Regions from separate parts of the Paenibacillus sp. V4I7 genome, predicted to be linked through region 2. Evidence: riboswitches for the same ligand, from Rfam matches in the RefSeq annotation. Region 2 holds a riboswitch; the other holds the start of a gene.
What was found. Region 2 has a riboswitch for cyclic di-GMP ahead of QFZ80_RS30005 (DUF192 domain-containing protein). Riboswitches for the same ligand answer to the same signal wherever they lie in the genome.
Positions count from the first base shown of each region.

Region 1 (7,935 bases), 280 kb from region 2:
ACGATTTCGACGATATTCTTTCCGGCTAGCGTAGATACAGCAATCAATCGATCGGTACCATTAAATACATTCTTGGCTGTACCATCCAAGTGATAGAGCCCGCTTTTATTAAAATTGCTGTAATCATAGACTTGTACCGCATTGTTCTTAGCTGTGTAGAAATTCTTGTTCGACTGATCAAAGGTAATACCGTCATATGCTTGTCCAAGTCCGTATACATATTTCATATCGTCGTACTTATTGCTTGTTGCCATAAATACGTTGCCGGAACCGTTAAAGATGTAGGCACCGTCCGGAGAAATGGTGAAGTTCGTCGACATTGCGTAATCGCCATGGTACGGCGAATCGTAACCGCCTGGATAGGATGGCTCGACGTATTGTCCGTTCGTTACATTATATGCGCTAAGGTCTCTCGGTGACGAATCCGTTGTGATCGTATAGAGCTTATTCCATAAAGGATGCGTTTGGATATAACTCGCTTGCCGAATATCGCTTGAACCCACCTCCGCAAAGGTGTTCAAATCATATGACTTGATCTTCGTCCACTGCCCTGAACCGGATGACACGTAGAGATAACCGGAAACGACTGCGACATCATAGGGGTCAATCGCAATATTATGTGTACCTTCCAGCATAAAGGTGGCCGCATTCACAACCGCAATTGCACCTTGTTGCTGTAAAATATACGTATAGGAAGAATGTTCCGCTTTTAGCAAGGAAACGTAGATTTTACCATCTGCATATGTGAGACTCTCCGGTTCAAGGTCAAAGGAAATGGAGGCTTTATCGCCTGTTTCGTAATTGACGCGGTAAAGCTTCTTGTTCGTTTTATCTGTGATATAGAGGATTGGCTCCGACGGATGTTGCCACGTATCCGTAATCTCAAAATCCAGAGCTATGTGTGCATTATAATAAGTTGTAGCAAAAGCAATGCTGCTTGGTCCGGATTCCACGCCAATTTCATCAATTGCTGATGTAACGACATAATATCTTGTCGTATGTGGAAGATTCGTGCTATCGACATAGGTCGTTCCGGTTACCGTAATCGGTTGACCGTTTTGATCCTCCAAGGGCACAAACTCGCCATCAGCAGTTGCGCTGTAATAAATATGATACTGGGTTGCATTCGTAACTGGATTCCATTCCAAAGCGATCTCCCTATTCGATACTGTCGATGCCTTTAGACCAATTGGCGACTCTAGTTGATCATAAATCCCATCAAGTTCCCAGTCGCTTCCGTTCCATGTTGCAAAAACAAGATACTGACTTCCGTAAACGAGCGTAAGGTTATCCCCTGCAGTGAGTGGCACCGCTTGTCCCGGCAGCTGATTACCTAGATCATGGACCGTGTAACTGTCATTGATTTGATAAGAAATCATCTCGTTGCCACCATAATAAACCTGAGCATACACGCTTTCGCTAACCGCAATGCTGGATAACAGAAGCCCGGAATAATGCTGTGTTGAATTTCGATTGGTTACGTTATACGGAGCTGGAGAAACCGATCCGCCTATAATGCTGTAGATCCCTACGTCTTCTAACGTCCCGGTATATTCGGTCTGGTATGTATCCTGTGTAACCGTGTTCGAAACGTCCCATTGAACCGTCGAATAATCTGCGATGGATGGGTACAGTGTGTATACCTTGTCCTGTATGATAAAGGCAGCATTAATATCCACTACATTACCCGGCTCAGTAGCCGGTGGCTGTCCAGGAGGTACATCTTCTCTCGGGTTGTCCTCATTCGGAACAGGAGAGTTTCCTGTTACTTCCTTCCCGCCAATTACGACGAGCTTCACCAGATCGGCAAGTGTATATTTCTTTACAATTTGTTCAAAGCTTACGCCTTCCACATTAATCACCGCATTAAGGATTGATCCTTCTCCCGTCACCTTCGCGGCTGCTTGCAAAATGATCTGCTCCAATATGGCATTGCCCAGCATCTTGATTCCTGAGCCTTCCGAACCTGCTTGCGTTTCAAGCAAGGTGACAACGGATTGACTGGAAATCTCGACGGTTACCATCGACTTCAGGTCAACTTTCACAAATGTCCCTACTAATTGAACGACATCATTCACAGTCGTTCCTTGCACGGAAATGGATTGGAAGCCTTCGTTTCCTTGCTCTTGTTCTAATTTCGCACCCGATTTTATAATGGTATGACTTATACTCGTAGAGCCTTTAGCAAAAACTCTGACTCTGCTGAAGTCCTTTTGAACCACCATCTGATTGAGGGTCGAATCTTGAATTTCAATGCTGTTTTCTCCGCCCCCATTCACAATCGTTCTTCCTTTTACTGTCACGTGATCAAGGAACACTTCCCCCTCCCCTATCCCCGCTGCCAAGATGAGGTCGCCTTTGATCACAGCATTTTTTATAGTGACACCGCCGCTGTTGACTGTCATATTTCCTTCAACATCAGCTTTTGGAGTATAAGTTCCAGGCTCATGGATCAGCTGCCCTACGGCATTATCTAGCATCACTACGGCTTCTGCTCTTGTAATGGATTTCTGAGGACGGAAGCTCTGATCAGGATACCCTTTAAGATAACCCTCCGAGGCGACTGCTTTTATATAAGGCTTGCTCCAGTCAGACATTTGCTGCTCATCGTGAAACGTTCGCGTATCGCTCTTTGGTAACACATCTTCTAATTGCATAAGTGGATAGATGATTTTGGCAGCCTGTTCTCTGCTAATCGGTTGATCTGGACGGAAGGTGCCGTCATCGAACCCAGAAATATAGCCGGCATATTTTGCTTTGGCTACATCGTTATAGAACCAATTCTCCTGAGAAACATCTTTGAAGGTTTGGTCATCCTTATGGAGATACTCAAACGCCTTGTTGACAAGCGATATGAATTCCGCCCTGGTAATGACTTTATCGGGTTGAAAGGTTTGATCGGCATAGCCCGAAATCAATCCATTACCGATCCATTCGTTTATGGCATCCTCTGCCCAATATCCATTAATGTCACGTAAGGATGGTTGGTTTTCTGCTTGCGCTAAACCTGAGAAAGATACGAATTGAACGGTCAAAAACATAACGATAAATGCAACTTTTCCTATTAACCTCGCCAACATACAATCTTCCTCTCTTTTACTTTGATATAAAGGCAATAAAAAAGCCACTCCAAAAGGAATGTAGGTAGCCCGTACAAGGAAGTGCCCTTGCTTAGACCCGTGGCTTTGCGTCTCCGCCTTTCGGACGGATTTGCCTTTGTTCATTATTGCTTGGTACTTAGGTAGATTTACTTTACTACTAGTCATTTAGACTCATCACGTCAAACTTACTGCCCCTGGACAATTACCTTACCATTCCTATCATAGTAAGTGCCTTTACCCATCTTTCCTTCTACGAAATCTCCTTCGAAGTTTATCCTATAAACCTCACACGCACTCGCTCCTTCTCAATCTCCATGTTAAATAACACAAAAAACCAAGCTCAATAGAGCAACCCGGCTATCATCCCATGAGTTGTGACTCATGGCTTAGACCCGTGGCTTTGCGTCTCCACCTTTCGATGGATTTGCCTTTGTTCATTATCGCTTGGTTATTAGGTATTTTTACTCATTATAACTAGTCTTTTAGAACTGACTGTTTTCCATATTAATCCACATTATTTCATAATTCAACACTTTTCTACAAAAAAGAGGAAATACCTACGCAAAGTGTGTGCTTTCACACAAAAAAGGCCAACCGGATATTCCGGTTGACCCTAAGCCCTATTAAATTGCCTATCGATTTAAACATTCTCTTTGTCTAGTAAATAGACTTTCACATTCTTCTTTACGCCGAATTCTTGTGCTTCACTTAAATCATTCATGAATACATCAATTCTCGAACCGCGAATAGCAGAACCAATATCCTCCGCTTTGCGAATGCCGATGCCATCAATGAACACTGTAGATCCTAAAGGGATTACAGCAGGATCCACGGCGATCGTGCGTCCTTCTTTTGCTTTTAGACCACTAAATGTGATGCCGTACATGGGATGGGAGGCCTTTTTACCTGTTGATTCAACACCAGCCGTATAAGCTGTGAGGGTTGTGTTCAATACTTTTTTGATGATTTTCTTTTGACCATTAGGTAAACCAATCTCTGCATCACCCATCGGAATCGTTAAACTTTGACCAATCGTTAACTGGTTCGGATTTTGAATATCGTTAGAGCTAATAAGGGCATCTACTGATATGCCAAAATCCCGAGCAATTTTGTACAGTGTATCTCCTCGGTCCACTTGATACTGCGTCTTAGGCTGAACAAGCTCAGCTTGAGCGGCTTCTTCCATAGGACCTGCATTTCTTGCCATACTATACGTAGGAGGTAATCCCCCCCCATCTTCACTTTCAGGGTACGAATAGGCGGGTTGCACCTGCCACAAACAAAGCAGCAACGGAAGCGTCAAAGTAACATAAAGAATTTTACGAAACATAGTATTTCCTCCTCATAAAAAATAATAGAGTTATAGCTACTAGATTCGACCAATTCTATGATTTATATACGTCTCGTATTAAATTTCCTCATTTTGATAGGATGTGAATAACGATAAACTCACCCTTATGAGAGAAACGTATAGTACGCTATTTACAATGATGATATTCATGTTCAGTTAACGGCAGCAGGCGTGCAAATAAACATTCACAGTTTGCAAAAGGAAACGGAAGAAGCGGCATTGATGGCAAAAAGAATGATGAACAAGGCGGACAGAGTGCCAAAAAATAAGCAAGATAAAATGGGTAAAGAAATAAGAAAAGCTTGAATCGCATACAAAATGAATCTTGGAATATACTAACAAACGTTTATATGTGAAAGAATGCCGGTATGATAGTCTTTCTTGTTTTTTCACGAAGCAGCGATTTCATTTATTAAATATTCCTTGACAGGAATATTCCATATGGGGTATATTATGTTTATAAATAAGACTTTCAGTGCTCTTGCCGAGCCAAACCGCTTGCACATTGTCAAGCTTCTGCGTGACGGCCCTCTTACCGTCGGGGAAATAGCGGATCGGCTTGAGCTCCAGCAGCAGCAAGTATCCAAGCATCTCCGCGTGCTTAGTGATGCAGAGCTTGTCGAGGTACAACCGTCAGCGAATAAAAGAATCTATAAGTTGCAGTTTCAGTCATTCAAAGAGCTGGATGGCTGGCTAGACTCTTTTCGCCGTATGTGGGAAGAGAGATTCGATCGCTTGGACGATTATTTGCAGCAAATGTTAGAGAAGGAAAAGAAAAAACAATTTGAATTGGAGGATTAGACATGACACAAGAAAAATCAGGGAATAACTACGATGTAACTTTAGAAGGAGGCGAGTTGGTTCTTACTCGTATCTTCAATGCCCCACGCGAACTCGTTTTCAAAGCTTGGACTGAGGCTGAACATTTAGCTCACTGGTGGGGACCAACAGGCTTCGAATTAAGTGTACACACCTTAGATCTTCGCACAGGCGGCAGCTTCCACTATTCTATGAAATCGGCTGAAGGCTTTGAAATGTGGGGTAAGTTTGTCTACCATGAAATTAATTCTCCTGAGAAACTTGTCTACGTAAATTCCTTTTCCGATGCAGAGGCTAACATTATCCGAGCACCATTCAGCGAAAACTTTCCGCTGGAAATAATGAATAAGTTATCTTTTACTGAAAATGAAGGAAAAACCACACTGATCATGCGTGGAGGCCCTATCAATGCAACTGAGGAAGAACATAAGTTCTTTGAGGGTATGTATGATTCCATGAAACAAGGCTTCGGCGGAACGTTCGATCAGCTCGATGCCTACTTAGCCAAAGTGGTATAAGAGTTTTTCACGGTTTAAAGGATGTTTTTGCGCCACTCTAGTAGCACTTGCCGATCCGGGCATGCCGCTAGGGTGGCGTTTTTGCTTGATGTGTACGCGAGCATACGCCAAAGGGGATTACTTGGTTTCTGAGCTATAGCTGAAACAGACTGGAATAGGTTTGGTTTCCGAGTCTGTAGTAAGTCAAAGTTCGGTGACGCTGAAATGTGTAGGCTGAGAAGTCGGTTTCCGCGCTTAAACCAGTAAAGAGCAATGGAGTATTAGCGGATAGGCTCAGAAGAAGCGCTTATCTCAGTCAAAGCCTTTTTTAATCGAGCAAATTCAACAATCGGCACAGCCGATATAAATAGGACATGCCGCGAAGCTGCTCTTTGTTGATTTTGACTAAATAGTTTAAGGAATCCTGAGCGATCTTTTTGGCATGTTCCACATCATGAACATCCATCTCAGCAATGGCTTGCTTGAGATCAACAAGATCTACTGAATAAACGGCTGGTCGTAAAGCGCGAAGCAGCAAAATTTTACGCATTTGAGATCGACTAAATAGGCGGTAGCCATTTTCTGGATCTCGTGATGAGGTAATGAGCCCCACCTTTTCCCAGTGTCGGATGGCTGAGCTTGGGATGGACGTTTCCGCTGAAACTTCTCCGATGGTCATCCATTCTTTCTTTGCGTTTGAATCGAGGCTGGTGTCAGGTTCCTGGGTCTCTAGAATTTGAATATTCCTCTCTGCCAACGTTTTATCGCGATGGAGACCGGCCTGTCTGTCGTTTACCAACCAAAGGGCAGCATCTACTTCTTTTAATTGAATTTTCCGAAGAACCTCGGATGTTACATCCATTCCAAACCCTGGTGCCATAGCTTGAATACACTCGAAATAAGCAATATGTTCTTCGGTGTAAATCCGATAACCGCTGGATGAACGCTGCGTAGGAGGAACAAGTCCATTCGTTTCATAATTCCTTAAGGCACTTGTACTTAGCTTAAGTTTTCTGGCAATATCAATTGGCCGCAAGTTCATGTATTCACCTCTGGTTGATCTTCACTTTTTTATTAAGATTAAAGCTAACTTATAAAGTTTTTTCAACGAACCGCCCTCTACTAAAGGCCAATCCTTCAGTTAGTTTACCATTCGCACGAATGTTGTAAAATGATTTTATAAAAAAGAAAGATTGTTAGACAAATAACGAAGGAGCTGAATCGCTTGTTAAATGATGAGTTCGATCGACAAGTCGAAAACCTAGTGGATAAAGGCTACCCTGACATTGCTGGTGTAACCAAAAAAGCATTCAAGCAGCATCTCGAGCCGCTCAGAGATAGAATCAAGGAGCTCAAAAAGCTAAACATAGAACCACGAGCAGGATATGTCCCATTTGTCATCGTTGTTAAGAGCGACTGGATAGATGGTGAAAAAGCGATGCAGCTTGTGAAGCGGAATAACAAAATGGGCTTTAGTGTCATGGATGCAGCTGATATCAAGAGATTTATACCTATAGAGGGTATTGAACTTCCTAAAGGTATCGCCTATCTGGCGGTGGATATTGATATAGGCAAAGAAACGCTTAATATCACTCCAAATGAAGCGATCAAAACTATTATGCATGTACATCGCACCCCTCTCACCCTCGAGGAAGGCATTGCCTTGATTACTCATTTCCCAGATATTTTACAGAAAAATAACGGCTTTTCTCTGCTCGGTTCCCGCTGCGGCGACCGCAGAGTGACCGCTTTATGGATTAGTGCCGGCAAGCCGAAGCTAGGCTGGTGCTGGGCAGGTAACCCGCATACGTGGCTCGGTTCCGCCTCTTGCGGATCTCGATCAGGAAACTAACAAAATAAGCCTACTGCAGCTGCAGTAGACTTATTCTTAGTTCTAAATAGTCGCTCTACGAAGCAAACTATAAGCTGCCACCAAGTACACGACAACCAAAGGTACCATCCACCAGAATATATCCATATAACTGTGAACGATCCAATCCAAGAGACCGCCCCACAGTCCAAAGTGCGTGAAGATATAGGAACCTACCGTACCAATCAAAAGCAGGCATGTAAAAAAGATATACATTGAAGCGCTGCCGAACCGACGGTGTAAACTGGATATGGCAAACCCGAGGAAATACATATGAAGAAGTATAATCAGATAAAT
Region 1 covers NZ_JAUSZD010000002.1:6,654,950-6,662,884, forward strand. The annotation lists gene QFZ80_RS31140 (S-layer homology domain-containing protein) at 1-3,080, opposite strand, end outside; cyclic di-GMP riboswitch class I at 3,141-3,225, opposite strand; cyclic di-GMP riboswitch class I at 3,446-3,540, opposite strand; gene QFZ80_RS31145 (3D domain-containing protein) at 3,742-4,431, opposite strand; gene QFZ80_RS31150 (ArsR/SmtB family transcription factor) at 4,906-5,253, shown strand; gene QFZ80_RS31155 (SRPBCC family protein) at 5,256-5,789, shown strand; gene QFZ80_RS31160 (MerR family DNA-binding transcriptional regulator) at 6,097-6,810, opposite strand; gene QFZ80_RS31165 (DUF5701 family protein) at 6,994-7,620, shown strand; gene QFZ80_RS31170 (hypothetical protein) at 7,663-7,935, opposite strand, start outside.
Region 1: it holds a riboswitch for cyclic di-GMP, as region 2 does, so the genes downstream of both, QFZ80_RS31140 (S-layer homology domain-containing protein) here and QFZ80_RS30005 (DUF192 domain-containing protein) in region 2, are expected to answer to the same signal.

Region 2 (7,935 bases):
ATCAAATCCAATCACTTTGGCCAGAGGCACATCCACAACTTTCTTCAGAACGGCGGTTGTCCTGTCTTTCATGGTGACAGATAAATCGATTAAACTTGCCGTTTCTCCATGGATGCTTAGAATTTGATTCGCAACATCGCGAACATTATTCTCCGTCGTGGTCAGTTCTTGTGCACCTGACAGAACGGCCGTATTCGCCATCTTCTGGAGGTGCATTTTGACGACATATACCTTACCTCCTTCTATTACGACCGCCGTCATACCCAATAATGCAGTCAATACGAATGCCGCCAGTACGGCGACATTTCCATCCTGTCGCACCATGAGGCGCTTTAGCTTTTCAATAATCAAACTAAGTTTCATGACTAGCCCCCTATTCCACTCTTATCGTTGAAGCGGCTTTAACGGTCGGAGCCGGAAGCAGCTTAGAAATAATGGGTGTCATATACGTGTATGGGTATTCCAAGGTAACGGTAACATAGTCGCCGGAATGGCGATTGGGCTCTTTTGGCGAGATGTCAACTCTAAGTAAGTTTGAATCGCCAAGATGCACATACTTTTTAGCGAACGTTTCGATTTCTAAATCTGTCCTATCAAATCCGCCTAACCTCACCGTTTCTTGTGCAACGTTGTTCATGTTCATATAGGCATACATCAATCGGCCGAAATCGAAGATACCGCATACCAGCAATAAAAAAATAGGAAGAATAACGGCAAACTCCGTCAGCGACTGCCCTCCCTCATCTTTGATCATAAAATCCCCCACCCTCTAAGCCAAAGACTTAATACCGCACCTCCTGCAATCGCAACACCATACGGAAATGCTGCCGTAAAGGCGTCATCTTTCATAGCAGAAGATATTTTCATCCCATATCTTAGCAGCACTACCGAGAAAATAACTTGCTTGAGTCTCTCGATAACACCCTTACGTAATAGGAGGAGTGCAAGTGCGATCACACCGCCGATTAATGCCATGTAGACGGAAGCAAGCAGCACGAATGTTACGCCTTTGAATGCGCCGACAAGCCCGAGCAGCTTCACGTCGCCGGCACCCATTCCTCCTAACAGATATGGAATCAAAAGGATACCGAACCCCACAACAAAGCCTAGTACACCATCCACAAAACCAGGAAAGCCGTCAGATGCGCTTAGCAGCATGAAACCGATTACAGTGCCTGGTAAAGTGACTGCATTGTAAATCTTGCGTGACTTCAGATCGGTGAATACGCAGATGGCGAGAATGATAATGAGCAAACTGTCAACTACAACCATACCTGCCTCCCAAGAATGTTTTTATAAAAAGGGTCTACGTTCCGTAAAACGTAAGACCCTCTTCATTGGAGCGTTAATATAAAAGACAACCGCTGTTATTATGGAGTACCATTAGTCGCATTTGCTACATCTTGGTTGACTCTGTTGAAGAGTGTGAGAATATTACCCTTCAGTGCAAACAAAACACCAACTACACCAACCGCGATAACCCCAAGAACCAGACCATACTCTGTCATCCCTTGACCCTGTTCTTCAACCAAAAGATTTTTGATTTTGCTCACCTTAATCATTTCACTCCTTTTTTAATCGAGAAGTCCTACTGTTCTGGCTGATTGCTCGATGACGCGAACACTTTTATCGTAGAGGCTGTAAACCTCCAACTTTATACCAAATAAGATACTAACTACACCCACCGCAATAACGCCAAGTACCAAGCCGTACTCTGTCATACCTTGGCCTTGCTCATTTGTATACAAGTCTACTAATTTAGCTGTCATCATATAGTTCCCTTCCATACAAGAAGGCTGATTTTATTAAGTGCGAGTAGCTGCATTCGAGACATCATTGTTCACTCTGTTGAAGAGTGTAAGAATATTCCCTTTTAATGCAAACAGAATGCCAACTACACCCACCGCAATTACACCCAGAACCAATCCGTACTCTGTCATCCCTTGTCCTTGCTCTTCTGTTAAAAGACCTTTGATTTTGTTTTTCATTTTAATTTCCTCCTCGGTTTTTAAATAAATTGGACCGTTTGACCGACGGTCGTTCGGGTAAGGCCGATACTGCCTGCGGGAAGTTCCACCACTGAAGTCGTTCCTTTGAATACAGCGCCAACGCGTCCCGGCTTCAACTGCTCTTCTACGCCTACGACACGATGCTGTTTATCCAGATAAACCACATCAATCGCGTATTGCATGAAAAAGGTATGTACCGATCTACACGGTTCGATGTGAAGGCATAACCCGCTGGAAAGTCGCTTTGTAAAGAGCAACCCACGTAGTCTGCGACCAAAGGTTTTGGCCTCCATCACCTGCTGGGCTATCGTTTCGCCCGTATTCGTATTCACCAGCCTCAAACAGTCTTGACCCCCTTATGCCAAATAAAAACCCCACCTTTCCCGAAAGGTGGGGTTGCTGCTGTATATGCACAGCAAAACAAACGCCCTTCCTCTTTCGGCAGCTGGCTGGCTTGACACGTTTTGTCGTGCGTTAGCCCCTATAGCTTTGCGTCGCCGGTTTTCACCGGTTTTGCCTTTGTCGAGATTCCAGATGCGATGTTCCGCTTGGAATTCGTTGTGATGCTTTCATCATAGAATTCGACTTGATTTTTAGGTATCCACCAAAAAGCCCAATTTTCTAACAATTTAGATAACTCATTTTCATGCCAAAAGACACCTTCTCTTATAGTTCTCCTACTATTTATTGTGGGTATAAAGTGATAACGCTATTCCATCATTTAGGAGAAAACCCCTTGTTTTATGTCATTCCCATAAATTCATAGGCTTTGAAAGGCAGGATTTTTTTTAGGCTGGACCTACATCCGAACCAAAAAAAAATGCTGAAAATTAGGAAAATAGTACGACTAGTGCAAGGAAGGAATTTAAATAAACTTACAGAATGTTATTATTCATGTCGAATTATATGGTTAGACGAATCCTGTAATCCAAGTGAATGATAAAAGGCAAACCCGCGCGAAAGCCGGGGACGCAAAGCCACGGTTCTAACCCATCGAGATACGATGGCATGAAAGCCGGGCCGCTCTAGCAGCTTGGTTTTTTATTTTTCATTAAATAGATACGTTCAGTAAGGAGGAGCACATGCGCATTGGCGAACTTCTAGTCATGAATGGCGTTATTACGGAGGAGCAGCTCGATCAGGCGCTTAAGGAACAGACGCGTCACCCAAAAAAGCTCGGGGGGATACTGACCGAATTTGGGTTTATCACCGAGCGTCAGCTCGTCGAGGCGCTGGAGTTCCAACTAGGCGTACCTGTCGTAAATCTCAACGAAACGATATTTGATCTTCCTACAGTCCAGCTCATAGATGAATCGATTGCCAGGAAGTATCATCTCGTTCCAATCAGCTGCGCCGGAGGTAAACTCAAGGTGGCCATGATCGACCCTTTAAATAAAGAGGCGATTAAAGCTATTCAAATGGCGACGGGTATGAGTGTTCAACCGTTTATAGCCATGCGAATCGAAATGGAAGAAGCCATCAACCGATATTATGGTGTCGATACAACCGTAGAAACGTTGAATGAAATCATTCAAGCCGGCGTATATCAACAAGCAAGTGGCATTCATATCGAACCGCATGAAGACGGGCTTATAGTCAAATACCGAATTGACAGTTCGCTCAAAAATAAGAAAACGCTTTCTAAACACATGCATGAAACGTTGTTCAAACGCATCAAACTTCTAGCCAATCTAAATGCCTCTGAAGAGCGGCTGCCACAAAACGGCCGTTTTCAGATTAAGGTTGACCACAAGCAGTTGGATATACGCGTATCCACCCTGCCAAGTGTTAACGGCGAAAGCCTATTTCTTCGCTTGACAGATAATTCTGAACCTCAACTAGCCATTTCCGAGCTTGAGTTCAGTGAAACCAATTTGCAAAAATTCGAAAAAGCGCTTGGACTGCCAAGCGGCATGATCTTGATTTGCGGGCCGGAAGGCAGCAGGAAAACTTCCATGTTATATTCGATCCTCACTCGACTGACAAACGAAAACCATAGAATCATAACCATCGAAGATCCAATAGAGCTCAGAATGCCGGGAATTACACAGGTGGAGGTGAACGAACAGCTCGGCCTGACTTTTGCTCATGTGCTTCGGTCGGTATTGCGTCAGGATCCGAACGTCGTCATGGTCAGTGATATCCATGATGCGGAAACGATTGAAATGGCAATAAGGACGACCCTCACCGGCCGTATTGTGCTCGGTGCCATATATGGCAGCAGTGCAGTCAAGACTATAAGCCGGCTGATGGACATGAATAAAGACTCGCACCTGCTCAGCGCTTCGCTTTCCTGCATTGTGGCTCAGCGTTGGGTAAGGCGAATATGCCGTCAATGCGCTCAATCCTTGCCCGCTACCGAAGATGAAATCAAGCTATTTGAAGCTCATGCAGTTCTGCATTCGGATGATCAGAAGAACGGAAAAGGAATTATCGGCAATTTCCGAACCTTGGTATCCACCCAGATCAGCGGCAAATTAACCGTGACTCGAGGGACTGGCTGCAGAGTATGCAACGATACCGGTTATCGAGGTGTGGTTGCCCTACAGGAGGTGCTGCTTATTGACGGAAAGCTGCGCGAGCTCATTACTGGGCAACGTCCGATCCAGGAAATCGAAAACCATTTAGTGCAAATCGGCTACAAAACGATATTGTACGATGGGCTACTCAAAGTTCGTGAAGGCATCACTACCGTCGAAGAAGTGTTAAAAACGATCGATTGACAGCAATCCAATTCTAAGGGGGAACTAGGATGTCTTACCGATTTCTTATTGTTGATGATACCCAATTCATGCGCAAAATGGCTGCCGATTGCTTAAAGCAGAATGGTTATGAAGTGGTTGGAGAAGCGACTAACGGTAGAGAAGCTATTAAGCTGTATGAAGAACTGATTCCGGATATCGTCCTGATGGATCTAACGATGCCTGAAATGAATGGCATCGATGCCATTAAGGAAATTCTTAAGCTCGATCGCGACGCCGTCGTGTTGATCTGCTCGGCCAGCAATCAGCAGGATTTGATTTTCGATGCGCTTGAAGCCGGGGCTAAAGGTTACTTAATGAAACCTTTCAACCCCGTCCGTTTAATTGAAATGATCCAAACTCATGCAGAACCCCATCTCGGCGTTGCACCTTCGGCTAGCAAGGAAGACCTTACGGCACATTCAGAGGATCAAACTCCTATCGAATTCGAGGATAAGCCAAGTGTGATCGAACACGAACATCCCGTAGAAAAATGTGAAGACAATCAGGCTGAAGCTGTCGTGGCGGGCATTGAGCCTGCCGCGTTGCTCGAACTGCTCGAGGATTCGCATCCAGCGACGATAGAACAGGAAGCTGCTGCAGAACTAATAGCAGCGTCAATCGAGATTCCAGACCTTACCGAGAATGAGAACACAAATCATAGGATAAGGGGAAATGAGAAAATGAAAAGCTTTGTTAGCAGCTATAATTGCAGTTGGCAGGAAGACATTCAGGGGAATACAGCGAATTTCAACGTCGTTTGTACGGAAAGTGAGAACAAAATTATCATTGAGATGTCCAACCAAAATAACGAAAAACAGGTCATCCCCTTTACACTCGACGGTTTCCACCAGTTGACTGACTGGTTGGAAGGACATATGGGAAACCGAATGATATCGAAGTTATAGATATACCATAAAATCCTTATACAAAACAAAGACAAATCTAGTGAGAAAACCTCTATCGAGGCCTTTCGAAGATGAGCGACCGCGTTTAAATGTAGGTTTTATCGCCAATAAGAAAGTCAGGTTTTCTTTTAGAAAAAACTTATACTTTCTTATGTGGTCAAATAGGTTCATGATCAAACAAGCCCAGGCCGTTTTTGGCACTGGGCTTGTTTGACCTCTCAACCTTTTCAAGTAAATATTCCTTCGTTAATCCTTTGGTAGAAGCCATACCCGCTCAATAAACTCCCCTGCTGATATCGGTCTGCTAATCAAATATCCTTGAACGCCATCACAACCTTGCTCACGCAAGTAAGAAAGCTGTTCACTCGATTCGACTCCTTCGGCGATTACTTTCATGTTTAAGCTATGCGCCAATTTGATAATTCCGCTTATGATCAATTCGTCTTTTGGAGACATATTTAAGTTATCAATAAAAGACTTGTCCATTTTCAAATAATCAAATGAAAAATGCTTCAAATAGCTAAGCGATGAGTAACCCACTCCAAAATCATCGATGGAAATAGATATACCGAGCTCTTTAATTTCTGCAAGCACCTTCATCGTATGTTGGGTATTCTGCAGCAGCATACTCTCCGTTATCTCAATTTCAAGCCACTGAGGATCCAGCTCGGTTTCCCGCAAAATTTGCCCAATCGTACGAACTAAATGCTCATTTTGCAATTGAATGGAAGAAAGATTAACCGACATAACAATAGGTGGAAGCCCTGCATCCTGCCAAGCTTTATTCTGCCTACATGCCGTCCTTAACACCCATTCCCCGATGGGCAGGATCAATCCACTCTCCTCAGCGATCGGAATGAACTGAACAGGCGACATTTGTCCCAATTCTTGATTTTTCCATCTAATGAGGGCCTCTACTCCGTTAATTTTATCGCTCCTCAAATCGATCTTCGGTTGAAAATGCAAATAAAATTCTTCGCGCTCGATCGCTTTGTGCAAATTAGAATGTATCTTGTGCTTGGCTTCATTAAGCTCTTGAATGCTTTTAGAATATACGCTGTAGGTGTTTCCACCGAATTCTTTGGCCCGATACATAGAGGCATCTGCATTTTTGATTAACGTTTCCACATCGGTCCCATGCTCAGGATATATACAAATCCCTATACTAGTCGTTATATATAATTCTCTTCTATGCAAATAAAAAGGTTCAGCTATTGCTTGTAAGATCGCATCGGCAATGGGTATGACCTCATCTGTATGATTTAGATTTGGAAAAATAATCGTAAATTCATCGCCCCCCAGCCTTGATACGATAGATCCTTCCGGAACAGATTGGATAATGCGCTTGGACACATCTATTAATAGAAGATCACCTGTATGATGCCCCAGCGTATCATTTACTTGTTTGAATTTATCTAGATCAAGAAACATTAATCCGACTAATGAGTTGTTACGAGCTTTGTCCAATGTTTCCGCCATGCACTCTTGAAAGTTGCTTCGGTTCGGCAGCCCGGTTATTTCATCAAAGTAAGCCATTCTATGAATAATCTGTTCCGCTTGCTTCTGTTCGGTAATATCCTTTGCAATTCCATAGATCCCGACAATCTGATCATTCACTACGGTCGGACCACAAGTTATGAACAGATCACGGCTTGTACCCTCTTTCGTTAAAAAGCCCATAATAAATTGTTGTGGATTTCCCAGCAGCGCTTGTTCTATATGATGTATAGCTTCTTGTTTCCCTGTAGAAATCACATATTCGAATAAATTAACGTCCAATATAGACTCTGGGGAATAGCCAAGTAATTTTTCTAACATCGGGTTAACACTCGTAAATTTACCAGATAGATCTAATGTAAAAACAATATCTGGATTATGGTCAAATAAGGACTGGTAACGTTGTTTGCTTTCTTCTATTTTATAGATATGCTTGTTATACGCTGAGATTAGGAAGTTAATAATTAGCATGAGAAAGACCGCAAAAATGATCTCAATAAGTAGATCACTCGAATTTGATTGTTTCAAAAAGTGATACAATAAAATGGCTACTACTAATAAAGAAACTTGCATTTTAACAACTTTAATAATCGAAATTTCATTAAAAAAAGAAATTTTACTTACAAATTTCATGATTCCTGCACGTACTAATAAGTTAACGTTCTCAAAAACAAAGGTAATGCAAATAACTTGAATAATCAATGGTAGCTGGGTTGTAAACTTTAGAACCGCTGCTGCACACACCATACTAATAAAATACATTCCTAACGTCGAAAATAA
Region 2 covers NZ_JAUSZD010000002.1:6,377,751-6,385,685, forward strand. The annotation lists gene QFZ80_RS29975 (pilus assembly protein TadG-related protein) at 1-363, opposite strand, end outside; gene QFZ80_RS29980 (TadE family protein) at 374-754, opposite strand; gene QFZ80_RS29985 (A24 family peptidase) at 751-1,272, opposite strand; gene QFZ80_RS29990 (Flp family type IVb pilin) at 1,371-1,553, opposite strand; gene QFZ80_RS29995 (Flp family type IVb pilin) at 1,575-1,772, opposite strand; gene QFZ80_RS30000 (Flp family type IVb pilin) at 1,806-1,988, opposite strand; gene QFZ80_RS30005 (DUF192 domain-containing protein) at 2,009-2,341, opposite strand; cyclic di-GMP riboswitch class I at 2,447-2,537, opposite strand; cyclic di-GMP riboswitch class I at 2,945-3,037, shown strand; gene QFZ80_RS30010 (GspE/PulE family protein) at 3,092-4,732, shown strand; partial or broken gene QFZ80_RS30015 (response regulator) at 4,762-5,109, shown strand; gene QFZ80_RS30020 (EAL domain-containing protein) at 5,905-7,935, opposite strand, start outside.